Regions from separate parts of the Pseudocolwellia sp. G5-9 genome, predicted to be linked through region 2. Evidence: predicted binding sites of a transcription regulator. Region 2 holds the regulator's gene; each other region holds the start of a gene.

Region 1 (7,940 bases), 2.2 Mb from region 2:
CTTCCTTTACCTATTTACAAAATAGTGCTAAATTTGTTCTTCAAGAATACCTTAACAACTCCAACCCAATCGTTTATCGCATAATACATTGTGTATCACAACGTAAAACTAGTTTAAGAACCTCCTAATATGAATCTTACCGAACTTAAAGAAAAATCAATCAGTGAATTGGTTGAATTAGCCGAATCAATGAAATTAGAGCACTTAGCTCGCACTCGTAAACAAGATATTATTTTTGCTATTTTAAAATCACATGCCAAAAGTGGTGAAGATATATTTGGCGGTGGCGTACTAGAAATACTACAAGATGGATTTGGTTTCTTACGTTCTGCTGACTCATCGTACTTAGCTGGACCAGACGATATATATGTATCACCGAGTCAAATTAGACGCTTTAGTATGCGTACAGGTGATAGTATCCACGGAAAGATTCGACCACCCAAAGACGGCGAACGTTATTTTGCCCTCTTAAAAGTTAACGAAGTAAATTTTGACCGTCCTGAAAACACTCGCAATAAAATCCTTTTTGAAAACCTAACTCCTATCCACCCTATCGGCCGTTTAACCATGGAACGTGGTAATGGTTCTACAGAAGATATTACAGCACGAGTTTTAGATTTAGCTTCACCTATAGGTAAAGGTCAACGTGGACTGATTGTTGCTCCACCTAAAGCAGGTAAAACGCTTTTATTACAAAATATTGCGCAAAGTATTGCCCACAATAATCCTGACTGCGAATTAATGGTATTACTTATTGATGAACGTCCGGAAGAAGTAACTGAAATGCAACGCTTGGTTAAAGGCGAAGTTATCGCTTCTACTTTTGATGAACCAGCAAGTCGTCACGTTCAAGTAGCCGAAATGGTAATTGAAAAAGCTAAACGTTTAGTTGAGCATAAAAAAGACGTTGTTATTTTATTAGATTCAATTACCCGTTTAGCACGTGCTTACAACACGGTAATTCCTTCGTCAGGTAAAATCCTTACTGGTGGTGTTGATGCCAATGCATTACATCGCCCGAAACGATTTTTTGGTGCGGCTCGTAAAATTGAAGAAGGTGGTAGTTTAACTATTATCGCTACTGCTCTTGTAGATACGGGTTCTAAAATGGACGAAGTTATTTACGAAGAGTTTAAAGGTACGGGTAATATGGAATTACATCTTTCTCGTAAAATTGCTGAAAAACGTGTATTCCCAGCGATTCACTTTAACCGCAGTGGTACTCGTCGTGAAGAATTACTCACTAAGCCTGATGAACTACAAAAAATGTGGATTTTACGCAAAATAGTTCATGAAATGGGCGAGATTGATGCTATGGAGTTTATGATTGATAAGCTGGCCATGACCAAAACAAATAATGAGTTTTTCGATTCAATGAAAAGAAAATAACACTGATTCATTTGTTAATACGCCAGCAATCAATGCTGGCGTTTTCGTTTTTAAATAGCTCACTCTTTACTATAAGTTTATTTCTATGAAATACAGTGACTTGCGCGACTTTATAGCGCAATTAGAAAAAATAGGTCAACTTAAACGTATATCTAAACCGATATCGACTGAATTAGCCATGACCGAAATAAGTGATAGAACATTACGCTTAGGTGGTCCGGCACTATTATTTGAAAATCCTGTGGGTCATACCATTCCCGTATTAACAAACCTTTTTGGTACTCCAGAGCGTGTCGCTTTAGCTATGGGGCAACCTGATGTAAATGCTTTAAGAGATGTGGGCAAGTTGTTGGCGATGCTAAAAGAGCCTGAACCGCCAAAAGGTTTTAGAGACGCATTATCAAAAATACCTGTATATAAACAAGTATTAAATATGCCCGTTAAAGTGGTTAAAAAGCCACTTTGTCAGCAAGTTGTTATTGAAGGTGATGATGTAGACTTAACAGCTTTACCTATTCAAACTTGTTGGCCTGGCGATGTTGCTCCACTTATTACGTGGGGTTTAACAGTTACACGTGGCCCTCATAAGGAACGCCAAAACCTCGGTATTTATCGTCAGCAGTTATTAGGTAAAAATAAGCTAATTATGCGTTGGTTATCTCATCGTGGTGGTGCATTAGATTTTCAAGAATGGAAAAAAGAACATCCGGGTGAAAAGTTTCCTGTATCTGTCGCTTTAGGCGCTGATCCTGCTACTATTTTAGGCGCAGTAACTCCAGTACCTGATACCTTGTCCGAATATGCTTTTGCTGGATTGTTACGAGGCAGTAAAACAGAAGTAGCCAAATGTATTAGTAATAATTTAGAAGTACCTGCTACTGCCGAAATTGTATTGGAAGGCTATTTAGATCCTGATGAAATAGCGCCTGAAGGTCCTTATGGTGATCACACCGGTTATTACAATGAAGTGGACAATTTCCCAGTATTTACGGTAACACATATTACGCATCGTAAAGATCCTATTTACCATAGTACATACACAGGTAGACCGCCTGATGAGCCTGCTATTTTAGGTGTAGCTTTAAATGAAGTATTTGTGCCTATTTTACAAAAGCAATTTCCTGAAATTCAAGACTTTTACTTACCGCCAGAAGGCTGTTCGTATCGTTTAGCTGTAGTAACCATCAAGAAGCAATATGCGGGTCATGCTAAGCGTGTCATGATGGGCGTTTGGTCATTCTTACGTCAATTTATGTACACTAAATTTGTTATTGTGTGTGACGACGATATAAATGCGCGAGATTGGAAAGATGTGATTTGGGCTATGACTACACGCATGGATCCAAGCCGTGACACCGTGCTGATTGAAAACACACCTATCGACTATTTAGATTTTGCCTCTCCAGTTTCTGGTTTAGGTTCTAAAATGGGATTAGATGCCACCAACAAATGGCCAGGTGAAACCAATCGCGAATGGGGAGAACCTATCGTGATGACAGAAGCAATTAAAGACGAAGTTGATGGCTTATGGGATGAGCTAAATATATTCGGCGATACAAACGAAGAAAAAAACACATAAGTGACTAAGGTCATTATTTATAGATTCTATACTGATTTCATCAAAAAAATTATTAATGATATGAGTATTTTAAGTGGTTAAGGTTTAACAAATGAATGTAATTAAGTGCCAGGTCGCTTCATTAGAAGCACTTACTCCCTATGTATATAAGGTTTTGTTAAAACCTGAACAAGCAGTAAATTTTATGCCGGGGCAATATTTAAATTTTGTCTTGAGTGATGATGACAAGCGACCTTTTTCTATCGCAAGTTCACCAAATAACGAATTGATTGAATTACAAATAGGTGCTTTTTCTGCAGATAGCTACCCTATGCAAGTGATCGAACATATTAAAAATAATCAAGAAGTCACAGTTGAATTACCACTGGGTAATGCGCAATTACGTGAAGAAAGTACTAAACCTTTATTATTAATTGCTGGTGGTACAGGATTTTCTTATATCAAATCTATGTTTGAGTACTTATCTCAAGAACAGTCTTCAAGAAAAGTAGTCGTATATTGGGGTCTTCGTGAACCTAGTGCTTGTTATGAATTAGACGAATCAGCTGCCATTATCGCTAAGCTAAATGAAGGCGAGTTTCATACGGTAGTTGAAACACCACACGATGACTGGACTGGCAAAGTAGGTATGGTTCATAAAGTGGTAATGAATGATATTAAAAACCTAGAAGATTACGATATTTATCTTGCTGGCCGCTTTGAAATGGTAGGGGTAGTAAGAGATGACTTTGTTGCGCGCGGAGTCAATAAAGACAACATGTTTGCGGATGCTTTCGCTTACATCTAATAGTTAAAAATTATTATAGCTTTTTTAAAACTATGCGCCTAGAATGCGCGCGTAATAACCGAGGTTACTACGCGCGCATTTTTTGTATTAAATTTAAACTAAAAGAGAAATAAAATGAAAAGTAAAAAACAAACCAATAAAGCTCAAGTTGAGTTAGGACGAGGCACTATCAAAGATAATTTTTTAGCTGCTATGGTTACTTCTAAACTTTATAAACAGCAAATTGTTCAACCTAAAAAAGGTAAAGGTGCATATCAACGTAAAGCTAAATTTTCGAATAAAGGCCAAGAGTCTTATTTAATAGCTGCTTAATTGTTATAAGTTAAGTTGTTATTAGATAAGGCTTTCTACATTTTTTAAACTCAGTTTACGTATGCTATATCCTATTGAACTTCATACCGAAAGACTATTGTTAAGGCAATGGCGCGCTAGCGATTTTAAGCCTTTTGCACAAATGAACGCCTGTGCAAAGGTGATGAAATACTTCCCTCGGCTATTAACTCAAGATGAGAGTAACGCTATAGCAAATAAACTCGCTGGTTTTATTGATGAGAAAGGTTGGGGCTTTTGGGCGGTTGAAGAAAAACAGAGCAATCAATTTATTGGTTTTACGGGTTTGAAACAAACACCTGAATGCTTACCGTTTTCACCCGCTGTTGAAATTGGTTGGCGTTTCGATAGTCAATATTGGCATAATGGCTATGCAACAGAGGCTGCTAAAAAGTCACTTGAATTTGCTTTTAATGAGTTAAAACTTACCGAAGTGGTATCTTTTACGGCTAAGGTAAATAAGCCATCAGAGAAAGTTATGCAGCGTATTGGAATGGAAAATACGGGGATTACGTTTAATCATCCTTTAGTGGATATAAACAGCGCTTTACTTGAGCATGTTTTGTATAAAACTTGTCAGTAAATACTGTTAATTAAAGTAAAGAGGAGTACGGTGGCTCCTCTTTAAATAAGATATTTAAGCAGAGACCTGCTCTTTTTTAATGATGGCAAACAACGCATCTTTTAAGCTTAAACGTTTGATTTTTTGTTGGTCTAAATACTCATCAGAGGTATTTTCGACTCCTTGCTCAATTTTAACAACCTCATTATTGAGTTCATGATATTCGTTAAAGAGTTTAGCGAAGTGGTTGTTCGTCATTTTTAAATGATGGATTTCTTTACTGTATTCAGGGAATTCGTGGTGTAGATCATGTTTTTGTAACGTCATTATATATCCTTGTTTACTTGCTGTTCTTTAATGTTAAGTGTATTCCTCCATTGTTATTGTGTATTGATCTGGCTCAACTTTTAATGAATGTTTTATAGTCAATTTTGCGCATAAAAAAGGGGAGTTAACTCCCCTTAATCATTCTAACGGTATTAGAATCTTTACTTAATGTTCGATGTTTAGCGTTTATCGTCAGGTAAAGTAATGTTGAGTTCTAATACGCTTAAATTATCATTTTTATTGTCTAGATTAACCGTGACCTGATCTGAATCAATGGGTACATATCGACGGATAACATCAATAATATCTTGCTTCATTGCAGGTAAATAATCAGGACTATTACGTTGTCCACGCTCGTGAGCAACAATAATTTGAAGTCGCTCTTTCGCTGTTTGAGCGGTTTGCGTAGTTTTTTTACTTCGAAAATAATCTAAAAGAGACATGTTTAACCTCCAAATAAGCGGCGCAGTAAGCTTTTCTTTTCTTCTTCTATAAAACGGAATTCAACTTTTTCACCAATTAAACGATCTACAGCGTCTCCGTATGCAAGGCCAGCATCACTTTCAGTATCTAGAATAACAGGAGAACCTGAGTTAGATGCTTTTAATACAGCAGGTGACTCAGGAATAACGCCAAGTAATGGAATTGCTAAAATGTCTAATACATCTTCTACACTTAGCATATCGCCACGTGTTACACGCTCTGGGTTGTAGCGTGTTAATAATAGATGTTCTTTAACGGGCTCTTTGCCCTGTTCTGCACGTTGTGATTTGCTTGCTAACATACCTAAAATACGGTCTGAATCTCGTACTGATGATACTTCAGGGTTTGTTGTTACTATGGCTTCGTCAGCGAAATAAAGCGCCATAATTGCGCCCGTTTCAATACCTGCTGGTGAGTCGCATACAATATATTCAAAGCCAGCTTCAGCAAGATCATCTAATACTTTTTGAACGCCTTCTTTATTTAGCGCGTCTTTGTCACGTGTTTGTGACGCAGGTAGTATTGATAGATTTGGCGTGCGTTTGTCTTTAATTAAGGCTTGATTAAGTGTTGCTTCACCTTTAATCACGTTAACAAAGTCATAAACTACTCTACGTTCGCAACCCATAATTAAATCTAAATTACGTAATCCAATATCAAAATCGATAATTACGGTTTTAAAGCCTTTTATAGCTAGACCTGTGCCTATTGCAGCACTAGAAGTTGTTTTACCAACTCCGCCTTTACCTGAGGTCACAACGATAACCTTAGCCATGATTTTTCCTTTCTTAGTTTTTCTAATTTAATGGGTTAAATACAATTTTTTGATCTTCAACTTGAATACATTGCGGTAAATTTGCATGCTCAGTTAGTTGTTCGTTTAGCATGTAAACACCGGCAATAGACACCAGTTCAGCTTGTAAGTTTTGACAGAATATTTTACTTTCGCTTTGTCCGCTTGCACCCGCAATAGCTCTACCGCGGATAGTCCCGTATACATGAATGTTGCCATCAGCAATAACTTCAGCCCCATTACCTACAGAGCCCATAATGATGAGGTCTGTATTTTTAGCATAAATTTGTTGGCCAGAACGAATTTGGCCTTTAATAATTTTTGTTGGGGTATTTTCAATAACGGTTGTTTCAACAGGAGTTTGTACTTCTGGTTGTGTTTTTTGAATTTCTGTACGTTTATTTTGTAGCGCAGAGCCTTTGTTAACTATGGCTAGGCCAGCATCTTGTGCTGCTTTTTTTTGCTCAGGAGATGTATGACCGCATATACCAACAAGTACAAAATTATTATTTTCGATAATTTGTTTGAGGGCTGTAAAATCAAAAAACGTTTCAATTTCACTAATATCAGCAACAACGGGAGCACATTTGAAAAACTGAGGCGCTTGCGCAATTTTATTTTTTAGTTGGGAATCTAATAACGTTAAATCGTTTTTTTCGATGCGTATAACGGAAAGGGTGAAGTTAGTTCCCTTGAATTCTATTTCCTGTTCAGACATGAACAGTGGTTTCCTTTTATAGTGTATTTTCTGATGATGAAAACTAGGTTAAAAACAGTGCTTGATAGCATATTAGTATCAGAGACTATGCACAAGTAGAATAATACTTACAAGTGTATAAAAGTGTAAAATAACGTCATTTTGTTTTCTTTTTGTACAGATGAATTAGTGGGGTAAGATTTACGCTGTAAAGCAGGAAAGTATGGAAGAAAGGGAGTTGATACTCCCTTTTTATTGACAACTGGTTTTATTTTACGGTTGAACTAAAGTTAAACTCTTTAGGAGGCGTTGCTCCCATTAAATGTGTAACAAAATAATCCCAACGCTTACGTACCATGTAAGGTTCTCGGGCAAAACCATGACCTCTATTGGGTAACATTAACATGTCAAAATCTTTGTTAGCTTCTATCAGGGCTTCAACCACCATTAATGTGTTGTATGGTGTAACGTTGGTATCTAATGTTCCGTGCACGAGTAAGAGCTTACCTTTAAGTTTGTCGGCAAAAAGTTGATTGGCTTGGCTGTCATAATTTGTGGTTTTGTTTTCGTTGTTAACTAATAAACCGTGGTATTTTTCACCCCATTCATCAGCATAGTTACGGTTGTCGTGATTACCCGCTTCTGAAACGGCAACTTTATAAAAATCAGGGTAACTGAACATGGCTTTTGTTGATGCAAAACCACCGCCTGAATGTCCCCAAATTCCCACACGATCAATATCTATCCATGAGTGTTGTTCAGCGAGCTGTTTAATTGCTGCTACTTGATCCGGCAAACCACTGTCGCCCATGTTGGCGTAATAAAATTCATGAAAACTTTTTGAACGCCCAGGTGTACCTAAAGCGTCAATTTCTACTACGATAAAGCCTAGTTCAGCTAAGGCCTGATTGTCGCCTCTAGCGGTTCTGAAATGGCGACCTCGAATACTTCCTACTTGTGGTCCTGGATAAATATAGTTAACAACAGGATAGC
Region 2 (7,940 bases):
ATAGGAGGACTTGGTTACTAAGCTAGTTAAAGTAGAGTTAAGTTGATTTAGATGTAATAGGTAATAAAGTAACTAAAATAGTAATTAGCTACTTTATTAGTGTTTTTATTACTTAACAAAAGGTGATTCATATCCATCAGGTTTTAACGCGAGTACATCACAGTTCAGTCGATCTATTACGTGTTCAGCGGTATTGCCTATTAATGTGGCTGATAATCCTGTTCTACCTACCGTGCCTAAAATCACTAATTCTGCGTCGATTTGGTTGGCAATTTCTTCGATAACATCTTCAGGTAAACCTTCTTGAACGTAGGTGTTCTCTTTCGCTATCTGGTATTTTTCACAATGTTCTGTCATCGCATCTTGGTGATGTTTTAACATAGTATCGTTGTATTCTACCGCGTTAAATTCAGGTATTTCTATGGTGATGTTAACAGGCGTACCGGGATAAGAATTAACAATGTGCACGTTACCGTTTATTGTTTTTGCTAAGTCGCTCGCTTGTGAGGTGATTTTATGGTTAAGCGAAAGGTGTTCTTCTTCATCACTTCCTACATTTATTGCTGCAAGTATATTGCCGTTTTCAGGCCATAAATGATCTTTAACTAATAACACAGGGCAAGGGCATTTACGTAAAATATGCCAGTCGGTAGGCGTAAATATAACGGATTTTAGTTTGTCGTGTTCGTGAGTACCTTTAATAACAATGTCGTGATTATGATCAAGCACTTCGCTGATCACTGCTTCAAAAGGTCTGTTGTGCCAAACAACTTTGGTGTTGATAGTAAGTGACTCTGTATCGAGTTGTTCGATAATGTTATTAAGCCATTGGTGTCTATCGTCTATAACGGTTTGTCGCATAGATTCACGTTCATCGCTTGATAACATGGTGGTCATTTCGTAAGAAAAATCAAAAATAGATAAGAAGGCTGTGATAGTAGCCTTAGTATGTTGTGCTAGTTCAATACTACGCTTTAACGCTTTTTGGTCGTCTGTCGTAGGATCAATAACCGTTAGTATATTTTGATACTTTTTCATAATATCGTCCCCAATTATTTAGCTCGTATTTATAATACCATGAGTATCAGTATAGTGTATGAACGAGTGTTTTTTAATTGTTTTACATCAAGATATTCTTAATTAATAATATCTTGATGAAGAGGGGAATATGAAATTTAAAATAGATCTTTTACGGAGATTAACAACAGTAATAATAACGTACCTTTTACTACTGTTGTTTATACCCGTTATCATTCAAGATGCAGGTTTCAGTGGGAACTAAAAACAATTTAAGCACAGATTTTACGTTCCAAACAAAATCTAAGGTCTACATCCATGTATGCAAGGCATTAAGTTTACGTCATGGCTATTCTCGGTAACTGCTCCTGCGTTACCCTAATGTCCTACATCCGTGTAGGAACCTGACTAAAGTTAATAACGAAGCATAAATTGTTTTAGACCCATCGAAGAAGCGCTTGAGCAAAATCACTTCATCAACAACGCTTTTCATAAGGGAGTAACCATTATCACAAAGCGTTGCCTTGAATTGATATCGCTCAAGCACTCTGAAATAGCCTCTTGATTGGTAACGGGTATATATCGAATTACAGTGAAGCAACTTCGTTAAGCTTTTCAATATTTTTAATGGTAATCAGTTTGCCACTCACATCGATTAAACCATTTTTATGAAACCTATTCAGTAAGCGGCTAATCGTTTCAACCGTTAAACCAATAAAGTTACCTATATCGCCACGTGTCATGGTTAATCTAAACTCAGACGCAGAAAATCCTCGTTCATGATATCTTTTACTTAACGTACTAATAAAAGTTGCTAATCGTTGCTCTGCATTTTTATGATTAAGTAACATAAGCATTTCATGATCTGAACGAATTTCAGAGCTCATCATTTTTAATATTTGTTTTTTAAGCTTTGGCATAGTGTTAGAAATAGAGTCTAACGTGTCGTATGGAATTTCACATACCATTGATGTTTCCAGTGCTTTAGCAAAACTAGGATGTTCTGAATTGGCAATGGCGTCAAAACCTAATAAATCACCTGCTAGATGAAACCCTGTAATTTGTTCTTCTCCTTGCTCATTAACGGTAAAGGTTTTAAATGTACCAGAACGAATGGCATAAAGAGATTTCATTTCGTCGCCGTCTTGAAAAATTTGCTCACCTTTATGGATAGGCTTTTTACGGTCAATAATATTATCAAGCGTATTAAGTTCTTGCTCGTTTAACGAAAATGGAAGGCATAATTCACTAATACTACAGTTTTGACAATGGATGTGTTGTTTTCCTGAGCAATTGTTGTTTTCCATAATGTCCATACTTAATCAAAGGTTAATTGATTTGGATCATATTCTAACCTTCATCTATATGCAATCGATTAAACGAGCAAGTACAAGGTATAAATACCGTAACCGATAAGGCTTATTGCCATTGTTTTTCTAAATAAGGGGTGGTTAAGTAGCGTTTTTGCTTTGATTAAGCTATACGACATAATAAGCAATGCTGGTAGGGTTCCTAAGCCAAAGCTAGTCATAATTAATGCGCCCGTAGTTACGCTGCCACTAGCTAATGACCATGTTAGCATTGAATAAATTAAACCACAGGGCAACCAGCCCCATAGCGCACCTAAACCTATGGCTTTTTGTGGTGAGTCTACAGGTATTAAACGTTTGGAGTAAGGTGATAAATATTGCCAAATAAATTTACCTAAGCGTTCAACTCTATTTAACCACATAAGCCATTGGCCAATATAAAGTCCTAAAAATATAAGAAATAGAGCGGATATTACGCGTAAACCAGCTAAAGGTACGCCAAGATTTTTAGCCGCGACAGAACCTGTAAAACCAACTATTGCGCCAATTAGGGTATAAGATAATATGCGACCAAAATTATAACTGAAAACTAAAAGTGTTTTTGAGTACGACGAATGTTTAGGTAGAGCAGAGGTTAGCATTGAGGTTATGCCACCACACATTCCTAAGCAATGGCCAGATCCCAAAATGCCTATAATAAAGGCTGAAAAATAATCAATGTTCATTAACTATCTTTTGGTTGATTTGATGCGTTGGTGTTTTTATTCTTTTCTGATATTAATTCTGATGTTGATTTATTTTTATCAGCTGCTTGATCGTCATTTTCGTCAAACAAAATACTTAAACCTTGTTTTTCAAGATCATCAAATTGTTCTGTTTTAACTGCCCAGAAAAAAAGATAAAGGCCAATAGCCGTTAATAGTACCGCGATAGGAATTAATACGTAAATTATGCTCATTGAATATATTAGCCTTTTGTATCTTTTTTGATATTAAGTAAGCGCAGTGAGTTAGTCACAACCAATATGGAACTGGCTGACATACCAATAACTGCGAGGTAAGGCGTAATATAGCCAGCCATTGCTAACGGCAACACTAAGGCATTATAACCAAATGCCCATAAGTAGTTTTGCCAAATAATTTTTTTAGTTTTTTGAGCAATGAGTTTTAACGCAGTAATATTAGTTAAATCACTGTTTAATAATATAATATCTGCGCCGTTTTTCGCAATATCTGTACCACTTCCCATGGCTATGGCTATATGAGCCGCGCTAAATACAGGCGTGTCGTTGACACCATCACCCACCATGGCAACAATATGGTCAACTTGTTTGGCTTTTAATAGCTCAACTTTATTTTTAGCACTTAAATTACTGTGAGCTTGAGATAAATGCAAAACAGACTGTGTTTTATCGCAACCGGCTTTATTGTCGCCTGAAAGCATTAAGGTTGATATTGATTGGTCATGCAAGTTTTTAATTAAGCTAGCGGCGTTATCTCTTACACTGTCTTCTAGGTAAAAGGCAGCGATAAGTTGTTCGCCTGTTACCAATACGCATTGAGCATTATTCACATTAGCTTCTGAATCGGCTAAACGTAGGGTGGGTAATAACCAACTGGGTTTACCTATTTGGTAGGTTTCGTTTTGATAATTACCTGAAACGCCTGAACTGGGTGTTACTTCTATTTGGGTGACATTAAGAGAAAAGTCTCTATGTTTAATAAATGCTTTTGCGATAGGGTGTTCTGAGTGAGATTCTAATCCAGCAGCAATAGCTAATACTTGTTTTTCGCTAAACGCACGATCAAATAATTCCACCTTACTGATAGTAAACTCACCCGTGGTTAACGTGCCTGTTTTATCAAAAGCAAAACAATTAACGTTAGGTAAGGTTTCCATTACGTGGGCTGACTTTATCAAGATACCTTTATTATTTAGTGTAACTGTTGCGCAAGTTAATGCGGTTGGTGTGGCTAACGATAAAGCACAAGGGCAGGTTGCCACTAATACCGAAAGCGTTATCCAAAAGGCTTCTTCAGGTAAGTGTATTTGCCAATAAATAGCCGTTGCTATTGAGGTAAGTAAAATTGTTGCGACAAAATATTGTGCTATTTTGTCTGAAAGCTTGGCTAATTTAGGTTTATGGGCTTGAGACGATTCACTTAAACGTATCATCTGGTTTAAGAATGAATATTGATTTTCTTTTTTTACTTCAACCGTAATATTACCATCGCCGTTAATGGTACCCGCTAAAACATTATCGCCAATATTTTTGTTAACAGGTGTTTGTTCACCAGATAACATCGATTCATTAATTTGGCTAGTACCTGAAATAACCATGCCATCGGCAGGTACAGTTTCACCAGGCTTGATCAATACAAGATCAAACTTCTTTAAATGTTTCGCGGCTATTAATTTTTCTTGTTGAGTTGTGCCTTTATCGTCAGTGATAGAAACAAGCTTGGTTGCGGTCATCGGCATTAGCTTGAGTAAATTAGCCGAAACATGAGAGGCTCGCATTCGCGCTCTAAACTCTAAAAACTTGCCAATAAGTAATAGGAAAGTAAACATGGCGACTGATTCAAAATACACTTCTCCTTGCTGACTAACCGTTGCCCAAGCGCTGGCAGAAAAAGCAAGAGTTATAGCAATAGAAACAGGAACATCCATTGAAAGGCGTTTTATTTTTAATGTATTTATCGCACCTTTATAAAAAGGAAAAGCGCCGTAGGTAACTATAGGTAAAGTTAAAATTAAGCTAGCCCATCTTAAATAAACAAGGTTGTATTCAGACATATCTGAAAACGCGCCAAAATATAATCCTACGGCAATCATTAATACCTGCATCATTAAAATGCCTGAAACGCCTAAACGCTTGATAAATGATTTACTTTGAGCTTTGTTTAGTTCTTCGATTTGGCTGGCTTTAAAGGGAAGTGCTTTATAACCGATGCTGTCTATGCGTTTTAATATTTCACTTAACTTTAGTTTATCATCTTGCCATCTAACGGTTGCGCGTTGTGTGGTTGCATTTACGGTAATAGAAACTATGCCTGTGGTTTTCGATAGCTGCATTTCAATTAACCATGCGCAGGCAGCACAACTAATACCATCAATAGTTAAAATAGCTTCTTTGTATTCGTTAGTTTTAAAGGTAAATTCGTTTTGTAAGCTTTCGTCATCTAATAATTGATTACGTTGTAACTGTTGTGGAACCAGTTGTTCGCCTTTTTTGGCTGGCTCGGTGCGGTATCGATAATATTCCGTTAAATTATTTTCAACAATAACAGAAGCAACGGCTTCGCAACCTATGCAGCACATAGGTTGTATAACGTTATCTATTTTAACTGATAAATCTATACCTTTAGGAATAGCTTCACCGCAATGGAAACACAAAGATGACATAGGTTGTTTTATTTCAGTAATGTGAGTTTATCAATAATTAGTTTAGTCATAATTAACTGGGTAATATGACTAAACTAACATGAAGGTTTAACTGTCTTTAGGTGCAGGCTCAATACTAATAGCTGAAGCTTGAGGTAAATATATCGTGTTTTGAATTTTCCATTTATTATCAAAAGTAGATAAGGTAATTTGCCACTTACCTTTAACGTCATGATCTAAGTGATGTCTAAAATTGCCATCGCCATCTGGAGTTAACGTTAAAGCGAAGTCTTTTTCTTCTTGTGTAGGATGATAAAAATTAACGCTAAGTAATGAAAATTCTTTTTCAATACCCGTAGGTTTTATCACGAGTTCATTATCTTTTAATGTAAGAGAAAATTTCATGCCTAGTTTTTGAGCTAATTTTATTTTACTTAACTCTAAGTTAATTGCTTTCCCTTTTTTGTAATAGTTACCAACTACCAGTGGATCAGGTTCGTGGTTGGCAATAATATAAGTAGCAATACCTGCAACTACGGCCGAGAAGGGTAATGCGAATACCAACCAAGCCCATGGTTCTTTGTACCAATATGTTGTCATTTATATGCCTTGTTCATGAAAATAAATAAGCGCGTATTATACGTTTTTATTAGTGATGAACCAATAAAAGATGGAGGGAATTGATTTAAATCTATAATTTTATGTGAAGGAGGTATAATTGTTTTAATTTACATTATTATAGCCGTTAAGGAGTTTTCATTGATTTACCCTGTATTTTTTATGGTATTACTTACATTAGTTATCGGAATTGTTGCATTTTTTACACGTGTAAATAGCGTAAAAGCACGTAAAGTTAATCCCAAAGCGTATAAATTAATGGATGCTGAAAGTTTTCCTGAGAGCGTTATTAAAACCACGCGTTGTTTTAATAACCAGTTTGAAGTACCGGTATTATTTTATGTGGGATGTTTATTTTACGTTGCTTTAAATATTTCTAGTGTTGTCGGTTTATACTTTGCGTGGGCTTTTGTGATACTGCGCGTAATGCATGCTTATATTCACATTACTTATAATCATTTACTACATCGTATTATTGTTTTTTGGGCCGCTGTTTTTATGGTGTTAGGTTTATGGATAACCTTGATGCTGAATATGGCGTAAATAAATGAGAAGAAAAAGGAGTGATGATCAGCTCATCTCTCCTTTTTATATTATTTTTTAATAGGTGCTTATAAAGTTACACCGTTTTTCCAAATAGAAATTTCACGATTATCGTTAATCTCGTTATTTGTTTTTTCACCTGATGCAACTTTTAGTAAGTAACTAAATAATTGTTCGGCACATTCATCAATACTCATATCAGACGTTAATATTTGGCCTGAATCGAAATCAATCCAATGTTTTTTACGCGTCGCTAAATCTGTATTCGACGATATTTTTACGGTAGGAACAGGAAAGCCTAATGGAGTTCCTCTACCTGTGGTAAAGAGAATGATATTAGCTCCTGCAGCTGAAAGGGCGGTTGATGATACCGCGTCGTTTCCAGGCGCTTGTAACAAGGTTAATCCTTTGCCAGAAGACGCTTTTTTACCATAACCAATCACTTCATTAATAATGGCTTTGCCTCCTTTTTGAATGGCGCCAAGAGATTTTTCTTCTAATGTGGTTAAACCACCAGCCTTATTACCCGGTGATGGGTTTTCGTAAATAGGTTGATTGTTTCTAATAAAGTAATCTTTAAACTCTTGCACAAGGTCAACAATTTCAGTGTAAATTTCTTTACTACATGCTCTGTCCATAAGCACTTGTTCAGCACCAAACATTTCAGGGGTTTCGGTTAAAATAACGCGACCACCGTATTGGGTGAGCATATCAGTAATTCGGCCAACAACAGGGTTTGCTGTTAAACCACTAAAACCGTCTGAACCACCACATTTCATGCCTAATGTAAGTTGCGATACCGGTACTTCGGTGCGAACGTCTTTGTCCATTTCATTCAGTAATTCTTCAACGTATTTCAAGCCCACTTCAATTTCGTTGTCTACTTCTTGGGAGTTGAAATAACGTACTTTCTTGGTATCAATATCTTTAGTTTCAGACATTAATGTAGATAACTGATTGTTTTCACAACCTAAGCCAATAACTAATACGCCACCAGCATTCGGATTTTGCATTAAACTACTTAACAGATTACGTGTATTTGATAAATCATCACCTAATTGAGAACAA
Region 3 (7,940 bases), 1.0 Mb from region 2:
GTATTCAAAGTTATACTTATCAAGTATTGCGTGTACTTTGTCTACAATTATTTGGTCTGTTAACTCAGTGCTGTATCTTAAGTTAAATAAAGCCGTAATATGCCCTGGTACTACATTGGTTGCACCTGTACCTGAGTTTAAGTTGGATATTTGAAAGCTTGTCGCAGGGAAAAAATCGTTACCTTCATCCCAATGACATTGGCTTAGTTCGGCTAATGCTGGCATGGCTGAGTGAATAGGGTTTTTAACATGTTCAGGATAAGCAACATGACCTTGTTTTCCATGAATAGTTAACTCACCAGAAATTGAACCACGACGACCATTTTTAATGATATCGCCTACTTCATTAGTACTAGAAGGTTCACCTACAATACAATAAGTGATTTTTTCATTACGAGCTTCTAACGTATCAATAACGCGTGTAGTGCCGTTTATAAAAGGGCCTTCTTCGTCACTGGTAATAAGGTAAGTAATTGAACCTTTATGATCTGGGTAGTCAGCTACAAAACGCTCAGTTGCTATGATCATGGCGGCTAAACTGCCTTTCATGTCTGCAGCACCACGACCATATAACATACCATCTATAATTGTTGGCTCGTATGGCGGTGTATTCCATAAGTCTAAATTACCCGCTGGAACAACATCGGTATGACCAGCAAAACAAAACACAGGATCTTGCGTACCTTTTCTTGACCATAAGTTGGTTGTGTCTTCAAACACCATAGATTCGTTATTAAACCCTATAGCGCCTAAGCGGTTTGATATAAGGTCTTGGCAGCCAGCATCTTCTGGGGTTACAGATTTACGTGAAATAAGGTCTTTTGTTAATTCAATAACGGGTGTGTTGTTACTCATAGTAAGTTTTCCTGATATAAATCGTCTTTAAAGCCAACACACGTGATGTCGTTTTTGATAAGAATAGGGCGCTTTAATAAAGTGGGTTGTTCAATTACGGCATTGAAGATTACGTCGTCAGTTAAGTTATCTTTAATTTCTGACGGTAAGTTACGAAATGTTGTACTGCGTTTATTTAATAATACATCCCAGCTGCTTCTATCAACAAAAGAAGTGAGTAGCTCAGGTGTTAAACCATCGACTCTAAAATCGTGAAATGAAAACTCAATATTATTTTTTTCTAACCATTTAAGTGATTTTTTTACGGTATCACAGTTTTTTATGCCGTAGATGGTTGTCATCTTTAACCCTTGTTATTGTTCGAAACTTAATGTGGTGAATATATACCCGTTACTACTGAAACCTGCATCTTGAATGATAACGGGTATAAATATGGTATTAGCTAATACTGAACCTATTAATGAAAGGTATAAGTAAAAGTAGCAACTAAATTTTGAATGAAATTATTTTAACATTAAAGCAATGGTAAAAGGTAGGGAGGAGAGAAATACAAGTATTTATATTACATTTTTTGAAGGTTTTATTATTAAGGATCCTATTTTTATACCCAATAATTTAATGATATCCACAAAACCTGTGGATATCATTGTTAACAACCCTTTATATGTGTATTAAGTTGCTGTTTTATAGTGTTTATATGGTGCTGTGTTGTTTTTGAACGCTTAGTTTTTTGATATATTTATACACAATTACTGTACAAATTACGTATTAGCTTGTATGGCGGTTAACGCAATTGTGTATACAATGTCATCGACTAACGCTCCTCTTGATAAATCATTCACGGGTTTTCTCATACCTTGTAGCATTGGGCCGATGCTAACAAGATCCGCGGATCGTTGCACCGCTTTATAGGTGGTATTGCCTGTATTTAAATCTGGAAATATAAATACAGTGGCTTTACCTGCTACGGGGCTATTAGGCGCTTTTTTCTTTGCAACACTTTTCATTATGGCTGCGTCGTATTGTAGTGGTCCGTCTATGATCAGATCAGGGCGCTTTTCTTTCGCTATTTTAGTCGCTAGCGTGACTTTTTCTACATCAGCCCCTGTGCCCGAAGAACCCGTGCTGTAGCTGATCATAGCAACTCTAGGTTCTATACCAAACTTGGTTGCAGAGTCTGCCGATTGAATAGCAATATCAGCAAGTTGTTCAGCATTAGGATCTGGGTTAATGGCGCAATCACCGTATATAAGGACTTGTTCGGGTAATAACATAAAAAAGATAGATGATACTAAGTTACAATTATCAGCGGTTTTAATTAATTGTAGGGCAGGTCTAATGGTATTGGCTGTGGTATTTACTGCGCCAGAGACTAAACCGTCTACTTGACCTAATTTCAGCATCATGGTCGCCAGTACTACATTGTCGGTAAGTTCTTGTTTGGCAATCGCTTCGGTTACACCTTTGTGCTTTCTTAATTCTACAAGGGGAGCGATATAATTATCTACAATGTTTTCAGGATCTGTAATAAGTAAGCCTTCAGGTAATTCAATACCTTGTTGTTCGGCAATACGTAAAATATTTTCTTTGTTACCCAATAATTGGCATCGAGCTATATTACGCTTAACGCATATTGCGGCAGCTTTTATGGTTCTTATATCTTCTCCTTCTGGCAAGATAATAAGTTTATTCGCTTTGCGAGCAAGTTCGGTTAATTTATGCCTAAAAGCCGGTGGAGATAGTAAGCTATTCTGTTGAATAGATTGCGATAAGGTGTCTAACCAGCTACCAGATAAATGATCGGTAATATGTTGTTTTACTTTTTCATGCCGTTGTATGTCATCTTTAGGAATTTCTGGTGTGAAGTTCATAAGGTAACGGGAGGTTTGCCATGTGTCAGACTTTACAGAAAGTACAGGTAAGCCAGCTTCAAGCGCCTGTTTACATAAGTCGAGTACATATTCATTAGGTACGTAACCGTTGGTTAATAATAATGCGCCTACTTTTGTACCGTTAAGTGCAGATAAACAAGTTGCAATAATTATATCGGTACGATCGCCTGGTGTAACAATTAGTCGGCTGGGTTGTAAATGGCTGACTAAGTTATCAACGGTACGCGCACAAAAACTGATACTTCTAATTCTTCTGTGTTCAAAATCTCCTTTATTAATCAGTGTTGCATTTAAATAAGTACTAATATCACAAACTCTGGGAGCAACTAAATCCATTTCCCATGGAACAGAACCCAATAGTTTAAATTGTTTGTTTTTAAAGATAGATAATGCAGGAAATAAATCGGTTGCATCATTAGACTCAATTTCATTTTCTCTGGGTAATAAACCAAATTCATCTTCATTAGGCGAATTAACTTTATTAATAATACAACCGAGTAGCTTGCTATTTTTAATTCCCCCAAAAGTTTCAGCTGTTACTTCGATACGATCTTCAAATTCTTCAGCGGTATCGTTACCCAGAGTGGTTACTAAAACAATATTGGCAGAAAGTGTTTGCGCTACATCTCGGTTAATTCTGCCTGCATAAGGTTGGCGCGTGGTAGGAATTAAACCTTCTATAATTACAACGTCGTAGTGTTGGCTAAAGTTGTCGTAGTTTTCTACTATTTTTTCAAGAATAAATTCACGTTGTCCGTCAGCCATTTGTTCTTCAACATAACTAAGAGGAATTGAGTGATCGTCGGTTGACCAACTAATATGATCTTTTTTATTTTTTAATACACTGCGAGAGGGTTGGCTAATGGGTTTGAAGTGTCCCACTTTAATTCCACGTTGTTGACACGCATGTACTAAACCAACAGCTATACTGGTAAGACCTACACCAAATCCCGCTGGAATTAACATTATTTTATGATGCATTTTTATTCCCCAGTATTCTTTAAAGAAAGTAATTGTTGTGTTTGCTCAGCAATAACAAACTCTTCGTTTGTAGGAATAACCCAGCATGAACGTGAGTTGTTAGCGGCGATATTACCGCTTTGACCAAAACGAGCTTGTTCATTTTTTTCATCATCAAGATAAAAATTAAGAATTTGTAGGTGAGATACCACCATTTTTCTAACCAACATTGAATTTTCACCGATACCGCCGGTAAAAATAATACCGTCTAGTTCTGTTAAGCTTGCAGTATAAGATGCGATAACTTTAGCTATTCTGTAGCTGAATATCGTTAATGCTAATGTTGCTCTGCAGTTTGGATCATCAGTCATTGCTTCTTCTAATGCTCTACAATCGTTACTGGTACCTGAAACGCCTAATAAACCACTTTTATTATTGAGGAGCTTATTGATTTCATCAGTTGAATAACCCAGCTTATTCACTAAATAAAAAATAATGTTTGAGTCAATATCGCCGCAACGTGTTCCCATCATGACACCTTCGTTGGGTGTAAAACCTAAACTTGTGTCTACACTTTTGCCATTTTTTATTGCGGTAATACTACAACCGTTACCTAAATGGGCTGAAATAAAGTTACATTGTTCAATAGGCTTGTTAATTAATTTTGCTGCTTCAGCGGATACAAAATAATGGCTAGTTCCATGAAAACCATAACGCCTAATACTATGTTCTTCATATAACTCATAAGGTAAGCCGTAGATAAAAGCTTTAGAGGGAAGTGTTTGATGAAAAGCGGTGTCAAAAATGGCAACTTGCGGAAGTGATTCAAATGCTTTTTCGCAAACCGTAATACCCATTAAATTGGCTGGATTATGCAAAGGAGCTAATCGAGATAAAGAGCCGATTATTTGTTTTACTTCATCAGTAATTAATGTGGGCGTACTATAGTTTTCTCCACCATGAACCACTCGGTGACCAATAGCGATAATGTTATCATTAAAGTCAAAAGCTTTTAATTCATCAACGAGTATTGCTATGGCTAAACTATGGTCATAAGGAGCTACAATATTTTTAACAATAACGTCTTCTTTATACTTTATTTTGATAGTGGCTTTATCTGAAAACAACTGCTCAGCCAGACCGGTTAAAATAGTCTTAGTTGATTTGGGATTGATTAAAGAAAATTTAAGTGAAGAACTACCGCAGTTAATAACCAGAATAAGTTGTTTTGTCATCTAAAACGCCTATATATTATTTAAATTAATATTCTTAAACTAACTATAGAAGATGAAAATTTAAAAACATTGATTTAATACAATAAAGCTTAAAACAACATGAATTTTTAAAGGTTTTTCAAGATATTTTTCAGGATAAGTTAAATGCTTATTTTTATATCGCTATATTGAGGTGATTTATCTGAATTTAAGGGAAATAATATTTAAATAAGAATATAATAAGAACCCGTTATACTAATAAATTAGTAATTGAAAAGTTTGTATTCTTACATACCACTTATTTTTATTTAAAATTAAGTAAGTGGTTATGAACATATTAATGATGTTTGGAGAAATCATGGATAAAAAAGTTAGCTCGCGCACTACAAGTAACAAAGCTTTACGCTTGAATCTTGATGAGAAAAAGTATGGAACTATCGTAGAGATAGGTGCAGGCCAAGAAGTGGCGAGGCAGTTTTTTTTAGCGGGAGCTGCAGCAGGAACTATTGCTAAAACTATGTCTGCTTATGACATGAAGTTTTCTGATGCAATATACGGTGTGCAAGAAGATAGACGTTATGTAAGTAAAGCACGTGTAAAAGCTATGATGACACAAGAATTTGCTCTTGTGGTAGACCGGGTAGGTGATATTCGTTCTAAGTCTTCACGTTATTTTTCTTATGCAGCAACGGTTGCCGCTAAAAGTTTTAATCGTAAAAACGAATGCCATGCTTGGTGTGGTGTTAGAGTGCAAATGTATCCAGGCGCAGAGCCTTCAAATATTACTATTCATGTTCGCATGCATGATGATAGCGCTGAAGCGCAACAAGAAGCGTTAGGCAATTTAGGTGTAAACCTTATTTACGCCGCTTATTATTATTTTGAAAATCCAAAAGATATTATTGATTCTTTAAGTGACAACATAGGTAAAGATCGTATTGAAATAGATGCCATTGAATTTGAAGGGCCCTATTTTGAAGATATTGATAACCGTGCGATAAACTTACACTTAATACGTAGTTGGAAAACCCGTGCCATTATGTTTAAGCCTGATGGTTCAGTAACTGTTCCAGCAGATATGTTGTATAAAAAGAACGTATTAACGATTCGTGGTTCATTCAAGCCAGCCACTAAACTAAATGTGGATATGATTGAGCAAGGTAAAAACTCTTTTAATACGCTTAATAGTTTAGATGGTGATAGTACAATTGCTATTGCTGAAATATCGCTGAATGATCTGTATGGTAATGATGCGAAAGTGCCTGAAGCTGATATTATTACAAGGGTTCAGTTACTAAACTCGCTGGGTTATAGCGTAATGATTTCTGATTACACTCGTTACTTTTCTTTACGTGCTTATTTTCGTCAATATACGCAGCTACAAATAGGGATTGTTGTGGGTATGATGAACATGCGACAAATTTTTGATGAGCAGTTTTATCGTGGGGTAGAAGGTGGAATACTGGAAGCTTTTGGTAAATTATTTCCAGATAATACGCGTATATTTGTATATCCAGAATTAGAAAATGGCGACGAGCTTATTGATTTTACTCAAGTTAAAGTGCCTGACCATTTACGCTTTTTATATCAACATTTACTAGAAAATAATTTTATATCAGGTATTGAATGCAGTGATAAAAAATTATTAAAAATATACTCTAGAGAAGTACTTAAGCAAATATCTTCAGGTAAGGCAGGCTGGGAAAAGAATGTACCGGAAGCTATTGTTGAAGAAATTAAAGAAAATAAATTACTCGGTTATAGATAACTCTTTATTGAATTTGTTATAGCTGATATATGTGTTCAAAAGCCCTTTAAATATACTTTCAAAGGGCTTTTTTGATAAAAGGTGAGCCTTTATTCTATATCTTTAATTAAAACCGAGGTGTCGCAACGATTAAACCCCTTTTCTTGTAATCGCTGATACGAAGCATCTACCATTTTAGCTACAGGTAAATTTATGCCTAGCTGTTCAGCTTGCTCTAAGCAAATATTCAAATCTTTTCTCATCCAGTCTATAGCAAACCCGAAATCAAATTGATCTTCTGCCATGGTATGCGTTCGTTGTTCAAGCTGCCAAGACTGAGCTGCACCATGTTTAAGTACATCTCTTACGGTAACTAAATCTAATCCTGACTTTTTAGCGAGTGTTAAACCTTCTGACAACCCTTGTAAAATGCCGGCTATACAGAGTTGATTAACCATTTTACAGGTTTGTCCTGCGCCTACATCGCCTAAACGAGTCACTTGTTTAGCATAGATATTAATCGTGTTTTCAATGTCTTTAAATTTTTCTTCATCGCCACCAACCATAATTGTTAGCGCGCCATTTTGAGCACCTATTTCACCGCCAGATACGGGGGCATCAAAAAAGGTGTTGTTTTGTTTAAGGCATACTTGAGATATTTCTTTAGCCACTTCAGCAGAGGTTGTTGTGTGATCAATTAAAATAGCACCTTCTTTTAATCCTGCTAATATTCCATTTTCTCCAAAGCAAACCTCTCTTAAATCGTTATCATTTCCCACACAACACATAACCAATTCAGCTTCTTTTACTGCTTCTTTAGGTGTTGGCGCGATAGAGCCGTTATATTCGTTTTTCCATGCTAAAGCTTTTGTTTCTGTTCTATTAAAAACGGTTACTTGCAGGCCATTATGTTGTAAATGTCCCGCCATTGAATATCCCATAGTGCCTAAACCAATAAATGCTACTTTCATTTAAAAACTCTCCATAAAAAAACAATAGAATTATTTAACCAGTATTAAAAATAATAAGCGATGCACTTTCCATATATTTGGTTGTTTTTCTTTTAAATAGCGTGAAAATTTATGGTATAAAAAATGTTAGCTAGTACAATGTTGTTAATTGTACTAGCTTTGGCTATGGAAAAATAATGTCTCAATTATGGAATTGGCTTGATGGCTTTCATCAAAGGAAAAATCGACTAACCTTACATCAGGCACTTTATCAACAACTTCAATATGCTATTGAACAAGGCTTATTGAAAGCGGGTGATAA
Region 4 (7,940 bases), 2.0 Mb from region 2:
CCGTAGGTCATATCGTAACAAACCGTATTAGTGCTTATGAGACTTTCCGAAATAGGTACACTATTTCCTGACAGCCCTGCCGATGTTGCATTAATAATAAGATCAAATTTTTGTTTATTAGCTTCTTCAAACGACATAGCTGTTATAGGTTGGTTTGTATATTGTTGTACTATTGCATCTGCTTTCGACACGGTTCTATTAGCAATAGTTAAATGTTTAGGTTTTTGATTCAATAAAGGTAAAACAACGCCTTTTGAAGCGCCACCAGCCCCTAAGAGTAAAATTCGACTATTTTCTAACTGAACGTTATGAGATAACAGATCATTTACTAAACCAACACCATCGGTAGTATCACCATAAATTTTCCCAATTTTAAAGGTTAAGGTGTTTACTGCCCCTGAGAATTTAGCGTGTTCAGATAATTCATCACACATTGCCATGGCTTCTTCTTTAAAAGGAGCAGTCACATTGGCCCCCTTACCTCCTTCTTTAATAAAAAGCTTAACCGTTTTCTCAAACTCGCCTAATTCTGCTAGCTGACTTTTATATTCAATGTTCTGATTTGTTTCTTTTGCAAAGGCTGTATGTATAAATGGAGATTTAGATTGTTTTATTGGGTTACCGTAAACGAGATAGTGATCCATAGTAGATTCTATTTAATGCTATTTTTTTTAGCTTAAATCAGATCCAATAAAAAAGCATCGACTTATCGATGCTTTTTTAGATGAAATTGCTTTATTAAAAGTGTGTAGTTAAAATTTATACCCTAGCATTATTGAATAAACCATAGGATCCACATCTATTGTTGCCTTACCTATACTCTGGCCACCTACGTCAAAAGTCGCATCGGTAGATATATCAATATAACGAGCAGAAGCATTAATATGGAAGTTATCATTAATTAAGTAATCAACACCTAATTGGTATGACAACCCAAAAGATCCCTCTAATTCTAAATTACTTAAACCTAAACTTTTTGGTGCATCTTCAAATTGTTCGTCAAAAAATATGGTGTAGTTAACTCCCAGGCCAACATAAGGCTTAAAAGCTGATTGGTTTTCAATATAATAAAGTACGCTAATGGTCGGTGGTAATTGTGTAACTTCACCTAACTTTGCTCCATCAACATTAAGTACAGCGTTTTTATCATGAATAGTTACATCATGCGTAAAAGGTGTTGCAGCTAACACTTCAACGGCTATATTAGCATTATAGAAATATAAAAAATTCAAACCTAACTGCGAATTATCATCAACCGTTAAGGTCATTGTTGAATCAGTATTGTTAAGTAAAATAGATGTATGATCACTGCTCGGATTTACATTTGTAATACCGCCCCTGATAACTATATCACCTGATTGATAATCGGCAGCATATGTAGATGAGGAAAGTATGGTAAGAAGCGTAAGCGTTAAGATATTTTTTTTCATGGTGATTCCCTTTAAATTAATAAAGTAATTTTAAAGAGAATAGTTAAATAGAATTTTGATTTAGCTCAACTTATTCTATTGATAACACTAAAGTATCCGATTAAAGAATTAAATTCTGATCTAAATCAACTTAGTACAATATACTGATGAATTTTATAACCCCAAACCATCAGGAAAAATAATATGGCAACAAACACTGCAGCAGAAGCAATGTCTTTTGCACGACCGCTGAGCTCGTGATGTTCTAAACCAACCCTATCCACAACGGCTTCTATTGCAGAATTTAGAAGTTCAGTGACCATAATAAAAATAAGAGAAAATACTAATAAAAAGAGTTCAACAAAACTTGCACTGATCAACCAAGCGATTGGCGATAATATTAGAAATAAGAAAACTTCTTGTCTAAAAGCGATTTCATTTTTATAGGCTGAGAGTAAACCCGCAATACTATTTTTAATTGCAGGTAAAATTCTTTCAATATGACCTAATGTATTTTTGTCTGGCATGAAAACGCTCTATTTGCATTTATTATAGTTATACCCAATTTCTAGGAACTAAGTATTTATTTAGATTATGTTCTTCGGAATTTTCGTCAGCTTGAAAGTTGTATTCCCATCTCGCCAACGGCGGCATCGACATTAAAATAGATTCAGTTCTACCGCCAGACTGCAAGCCAAAGAGAGTTCCGCGATCAAAAACTAAATTAAATTCTACATAACGACCACGGCGATATAATTGAAATTGACGTTGGCGCTCACCATATTCTGTATTTTTGCGTTTTTCTACTATAGGTATATAAGCATCGATGAATCCTGCTCCTACCGCTTTTATATAATCTAAACACGTTTCAAAATCCCACTGATTTAAATCATCAAAAAATAAACCTCCAACGCCTCGGGTTTCATCACGGTGTTTTAAGTAAAAGTAATTATCGCACCATTCTTTATTTTTTTGATAAACAGAATCACCAAAAGGCTGACAAAGTGTTTTAGCTGTTTGATGCCAATGAATAATATCTTCTTCAAATGGATAAAATGGGGTTAAATCAAATCCACCACCAAACCACCATACGGGTTCTTCACCTTCTTTTTCTGCAATAAAAAAGCGTACATTAGCATGTGATGTAGGAATATAAGGGTTTTTAGGATGTATGACTAAAGATACGCCACAAGCTTTCCAGGTTCTTCCTGCTAGTTCAGGTCGATGGGCACTTGCTGATGGTGGAAGTTTATCGCCTGACACTAATGAGAAATTAACTCCTCCTTGCTCAACAACGTCTCCGTTAGTTAGAACACGTGTACGTCCGCCGCCACCTTCAGGGCGAACCCAATTATCTTCAACGAATTTAGCTTGGCCGTCGGCCTGTTCTATCGCAGCACAAATTTGGTCTTGTAAACCTTTTAAAAATTCAACAACCGTTTCTATATTTACAGCACTCATGTGCGAAAAACCTCTCCAGTTAAACCATCCATAATTTTTGATGGTTGCATATAGCCTAATGTTTCACCTTTTATTAGGTAATCAATCATCTGAGTTAATGTGGGATCTAATGTTTGCCATGTTCTGGCTGGCTCTAGCCCTGATAAATTAGCACTTGTTGAAACGATAGGTTTTTTGGTTTGTGAACACAATGAAACAACATCTGGCTGATCGGTAACTCTCACGGCAATAGTAGAAAAACAGCCTGTTAAGTATGAAGAAATATTAGCTTGAGCAGGTAATACTTGAGTAACACCGTTTGGCCAACGACTTAATATTAAGTCAATTTGTGTATTAGTCAGCTTAGAAAGATCAATATATGGCGTTAATTGTTCAAAGCTACCCGCAAGTAAAATAAGACCTTTGGCTTTATCTCTATTTTTGATTTGTAATAATTTTTCAACTGCCGTTTGATTATCAGGATCACAACCAAGACCAAATACGGCTTCAGTTGGATAAGCAATAACGCCACCTTGTTGAAAAATTTCAATTGCTGTAAACATTAGACCGTATTTTATTATCAATAATTTAAACGAGACTTATCACAATAACTTCCTACTAGAAGAATAGGTTATATTAAAGTGAATTCACGTATTCGCTTACATCGGGAAAGTCGGAGTCTGGCAACATTGTTGATAATTGAGTTAACCGACTAATTAATTCAGTTCGAGTTGAACCACACACATTAATGTGTCCCATTTTTCGACCCGCCCTTTTACCTTTACCGTACCAATGAAGTGTTACACTGGGTATTTCAAGAATACTATGTGGCACGCTATCAGTACCGAGTATATTTATCATAGCTGTAGGTCTAACTAATTCGGTAGAACCTAAAGGTAATTGGCAAACAGCTCTTATATGGTTTTCAAACTGACAAGTATCTGCACCTTGTTGGGTCCAGTGTCCGGAGTTATGTACACGTGGGGCAATTTCATTCACCAATAAAGAATCTCCCACTTGAAAGAATTCTATAGCAAGCACGCCTACATAGTCTAATGCTTTGGCTATTTTATCAAAGGCTTCAGTTGCTTGAGCTTGTAAATGTTGATGCTCATTAATGGCTAACGAAACACTTAATACACCTTTACTATGATGATTTTCAGTAAGAGGATACGCTAAGGTTTGTCCTGTTTTACTACGAATACCCACCATAGAAACTTCGCGGCTAAAAGGCACCATTTGCTCAACAACAATCGCTTGCGGCTGACCGCTGGTATCACCTTCAATAAATGATTGAATATCTTGCCAAATATCTTCCGCTTCAGATTTATCTTTTAAGCGCCATTGCCCTTTACCATCGTATCCTGCTAGCGCACTTTTCATAATAAGCGGTAAAGTTAGCGACTCTATGGCTTCATCAAATTCAAACTTATTCGCTATAATTTTATGCTTAGCATTAGCAACGCCAGCTTGTGCAAGTAAGGTTTTTTCTAATCTTCTATCACCACCGGTTTTAATAGCTTGGCTACTAGGAAATAATTTTCCTGATTGTTCACAAGCGGCAAGTACATCATGAGCGATATGTTCAAACTCAGCGGTAATTGCATCAGCATCTAAAATTCCTTGGGCTAAATCACCATAATCTACACTCAGTGATAAAGGGTCAACAACGCGTTCGCTACCAACATCGTAAGCCCTAACATTAATATTTAGAGGTTTACTTGCTAATGCCATCATTCTGGCTAACTGGCCTGCGCCTAATACTAAAACATTCATTTAAATAATTTATTCCGCAGGGTTTGGGTTATCAAGAATATTTTGGGTTTGTTCTTTTCTAAACTTTTCAATCGCTGCCATTACGGTTTCGTCATGAGTACCGATAATTTGCGCAGCTAATAAACCTGCGTTTGCGGCGCCAGCATTACCAATAGCTAAAGTCCCTACCGCAATACCTTTAGGCATTTGTACGATAGATAATAAAGAATCTTGACCACTCAAAGCTTTTGATTGCACAGGAACACCTAAAACAGGCAAGCTTGTGAACGCTGCAGCCATACCCGGTAAATGAGCAGCACCACCGGCGCCAGCAACAATCACTTTAATGCCTCGGTCTTTAGCACCTTCTGCATATTCAGCAAGTAAGTGAGGGGTTCTGTGAGCTGATACCACTTTAGTTTCATATGGAACATTAAGAAGATCTAGCATATCTGCTGCATGTTTCATTGTCGGCCAATCCGACTTAGAACCCATGATAATACCTACTTTCATGATCAAACGCCTTTAAATTATATTAAGTTAAATTTTAAAATGTCTCGTATCGAGACGTTAACAGTCGAACATTATAACCTTGTTCGAAATAGATAAAAACTCAAGTCGCTATCAATATTTATGCTTTGATAGTTAAACTTGGTATTAATAACAGATTAGGTACGTTATATAACCTTTCGTTTAAAACTACACTTCTTTTGCGGGCACATAACGATGTTGCCACTTGCCATTTTACGGGAAACTAAAATTGCCCAATGACATTCAGGACATGATTCATTAATAGGTTGATAGTTTATAACGTATTTACATGATGGATACTGATCACACGAATAAAAGGTTTTTCCGTAACGATTTGTTTTTTCGAATAATTTACCTTTGGCACAATTCGGACAATGTACATCTATATCGTCATTTTGATTGGTATCTTCGATATGCTCGCATTCGGGGAAATTAGTACAACCAATAAACATACCATAGCGGCCTTGCTTAACAGCTAACGTGCTATCACATAGTGGGCAATGAGTTCCTGCTAATAAGGTATCTTCTACTTTTTCGTGTTCAACAACGGGACGTGTATATTCACAATTAGGATAATTATTACATCCCAAAAAAGAGCCAGACTTACCATGTTTAATTGATAACTCAGCCCCACAAGTAGGGCAAGTTTCATACGCTTTTTCTAACGCATGTTCATGATGTTTAAAAATTGAATCATCGGATTTAGACATAAAACGCACCTGTTTCATACGAACTAAGTCATAGTTTTAGTTCAAGTTGCGCATTATGCCATAAAGTTGAGGTGATTAACTAACCAAAGATGGCTAATGAAGTGGCCCTTCTTGCTCATCAAATATAAGGTCTTCCATTTGTGAGTATGCAGTTTCCTTACCTGGCACATTAAAAAGCACCATTAAAACCACCCATTTAAGATCGTCAATTGAGAAGAACTGAGTATCTAACTCCATAACACGGTCAATAACCATTTCACGCGTAGTAAAGTCTAATACATTAACTTGCTCAAGAAACATTAAGAATCCACGAGACTCAACATCTAATAATTGCATTTCTTCACATGTGTAAACACGTGTAGATTTACTCGCAATACGTGTTAAATAGGGATAGGCATCGCTGTCTTGAAGAGCAGCAAGTTTTTCTAACCAAGTAAGCGCTTTATATATTTCATCTTGATGAAAACCAGCTCGCGTTAATTCATCAGTTAAAACATCATGGTCAACCATTACTTCGGCTTCACTATGAATATAATTTTCAAATAAATACATTAAGATATCAAACATAACTAGCCCCTTAATAAACACTTATATAACAAACGAACGATAAACTTTACTTATTAAGTTCTCAGGTAACCCCCTGGAACTGCTGACACTAAACCTTTCAGCTCTAATATTGTTAACTGTGTTAATACTACATCTATGGGTAGCTTACTCCTAGAGACTACGGCATCAATAGGAGTAATTTCATATCCCACATTATCTAACAATGAATCGTTAAACAAGCCCTCTTGATGATTTTTTTTCTCTTGTGAATGCGATTGAAGCTCTTCTGGATCACTCTTTGAATTTAAGTGTAGACCAATTTTTAAAGGAATATTAAGATCTTCAATAATATCATTACATTCTTCAACTAATTTTGCTCCTTGTTTAATTAACCAATGGCATCCTTTGCCTTGTGGATTTTTTATTGAACTGGGGATAGCGAAGACTTCTCGGTTTTGTTCAACTGCACATCGCGCGGTAATTAACGAGCCACTTTTAATGGTAGCTTCCACCACTAAAACACCATAACTCATGCCACTTATAATACGATTTCTTTTAGGAAAAAAACCTGCTTTAGGTACTGTGCCGGGAACAAACTCACTAACAATAAGACCATCGTTATTTACAATATCGTGAGCTAATTTTTTATGTCGGCTTGGATAAACACGATCCAAACCAGTAGCAACTACGGCTATTGTTTTACCATGATTAAAAAGTGCGCCTTTATGTGCCTCTGCATCTATTCCTAATGCCAAGCCACTAGTAACAACTATTCCCTGTTGAACTAAGCCGCCAGCAAAAACAAAGGCATTTTCTCGCCCAAAAGGAGTTGCCCCTCTACTACCTACAATAGCAATTTGCGGCTCTAACAAAAGCTGTTTATTACCTTGGGTAAATAATACTAATGGTGGGTCATATATCTGCTTTAGTCTTTCGGGATATTCATCGTCATTAAAACAAACAATATCACTACCGCATAACTCACTATCAGTTATAACTTTATTAATTTTATCCCAATCAGGATGCGAAATAGCGGTTAGCTGTTTTTCTGTTAAATTAAAAGAAGTGACTAATGGAATAGATGAAAAAAGCTTCATTAGTCCAATTTCTTGAACTAAACGAAGCTTTTTATGAATGGCTAGCCGAGGTATAAATTTTAATGCTAGCCAATAATGCGCATTGGATTTTTTTATAACTGATGTAGCCATACATCTTCTCCTTAAGATCAGGCTGTTTTCATTATTTTTTTATGGCGCGGTTACCATGTCTGACAATCTTAACGGTTTAGACGTTCGTAAAATTAAAGCCATACTCACCTTATCGTAAACCTTAAACACCATCATATTACCTACAGGTTCAACGGGCATATTATATTCATCTTCTGCTGATGATAATAAATTCCATCGCGAACTGTCTTTTTTATATGCTGGGCCGTTAGCTGTTTCAATTACTGCAGGGCTTTGTCTTCTAACAGATAACACATCACCTAATTGAACCTCATCTCGTCGACCTCTGTTAATCATAACAACTTCAAGTTTACCAAATTCAC

The links. Region 2 encodes FNR, which switches genes on or off when oxygen is low (the NO sensors DNR and NnrR bind a similar motif). Its sites were predicted from a motif close to TTGATCTAGATCAA; they were not measured.
Region 1: the regulator FNR is predicted to act here: its motif matches at 5,038-5,051, upstream of AC0L5Q_RS12740 (YdcH family protein).
Region 3: the regulator FNR is predicted to act here: its motif matches at 5,012-5,025, upstream of AC0L5Q_RS05990 (acetate kinase).
Region 4: the regulator FNR is predicted to act here: its motif matches at 1,486-1,499, upstream of AC0L5Q_RS13655 (OmpW/AlkL family protein).

The regions. Positions count from the first base shown of each region.
Region 1 is NZ_CM147893.1:2,957,403-2,965,342, reverse strand. Features, by position in the region: gene rho (transcription termination factor Rho) at 130-1,389, shown strand; gene ubiD (4-hydroxy-3-polyprenylbenzoate decarboxylase) at 1,475-2,968, shown strand; gene fre (NAD(P)H-flavin reductase) at 3,060-3,755, shown strand; gene arfA (alternative ribosome rescue factor ArfA) at 3,870-4,067, shown strand; gene AC0L5Q_RS12745 (GNAT family N-acetyltransferase) at 4,129-4,668, shown strand; gene AC0L5Q_RS12740 (YdcH family protein) at 4,723-4,974, opposite strand; gene minE (cell division topological specificity factor MinE) at 5,154-5,417, opposite strand; gene minD (septum site-determining protein MinD) at 5,420-6,232, opposite strand; gene minC (septum site-determining protein MinC) at 6,255-6,968, opposite strand; gene AC0L5Q_RS12720 (S9 family peptidase) at 7,216-7,940, opposite strand, start outside.
Region 2 is NZ_CM147893.1:378,065-386,004, forward strand. Features, by position in the region: gene uspE (universal stress protein UspE) at 109-1,038, opposite strand; gene fnr (fumarate/nitrate reduction transcriptional regulator Fnr) at 1,605-2,333, opposite strand; gene AC0L5Q_RS01595 (sulfite exporter TauE/SafE family protein) at 2,393-3,052, opposite strand; gene ccoS (cbb3-type cytochrome oxidase assembly protein CcoS) at 3,052-3,285, opposite strand; gene AC0L5Q_RS01605 (heavy metal translocating P-type ATPase) at 3,294-5,732, opposite strand; gene AC0L5Q_RS01610 (FixH family protein) at 5,820-6,311, opposite strand; gene AC0L5Q_RS01615 (MAPEG family protein) at 6,471-6,872, shown strand; gene AC0L5Q_RS01620 (UxaA family hydrolase) at 6,941-7,940, opposite strand, start outside.
Region 3 is NZ_CM147893.1:1,386,365-1,394,304, reverse strand. Features, by position in the region: gene dapE (succinyl-diaminopimelate desuccinylase) at 1-855, opposite strand, end outside; gene AC0L5Q_RS06000 (ArsC family reductase) at 852-1,196, opposite strand; gene pta (phosphate acetyltransferase) at 1,617-3,728, opposite strand; gene AC0L5Q_RS05990 (acetate kinase) at 3,731-4,942, opposite strand; gene AC0L5Q_RS05985 (TonB-dependent receptor) at 5,280-6,689, shown strand; gene AC0L5Q_RS05980 (NAD(P)-dependent oxidoreductase) at 6,779-7,639, opposite strand; gene AC0L5Q_RS05975 (aminotransferase-like domain-containing protein) at 7,816-7,940, shown strand, end outside.
Region 4 is NZ_CM147893.1:3,141,766-3,149,705, reverse strand. Features, by position in the region: gene aroE (shikimate dehydrogenase) at 1-644, opposite strand, end outside; gene AC0L5Q_RS13655 (OmpW/AlkL family protein) at 753-1,430, opposite strand; gene AC0L5Q_RS13650 (diacylglycerol kinase) at 1,556-1,936, opposite strand; gene hemF (oxygen-dependent coproporphyrinogen oxidase) at 1,965-2,870, opposite strand; gene tsaC (L-threonylcarbamoyladenylate synthase type 1 TsaC) at 2,867-3,412, opposite strand; gene AC0L5Q_RS13635 (5-(carboxyamino)imidazole ribonucleotide synthase) at 3,486-4,625, opposite strand; gene purE (5-(carboxyamino)imidazole ribonucleotide mutase) at 4,635-5,117, opposite strand; gene AC0L5Q_RS13625 (DNA topoisomerase family protein) at 5,282-5,845, opposite strand; gene AC0L5Q_RS13620 (DUF494 family protein) at 5,939-6,412, opposite strand; gene dprA (DNA-processing protein DprA) at 6,466-7,599, opposite strand; gene AC0L5Q_RS13610 (LysM peptidoglycan-binding domain-containing protein) at 7,639-7,940, opposite strand, start outside.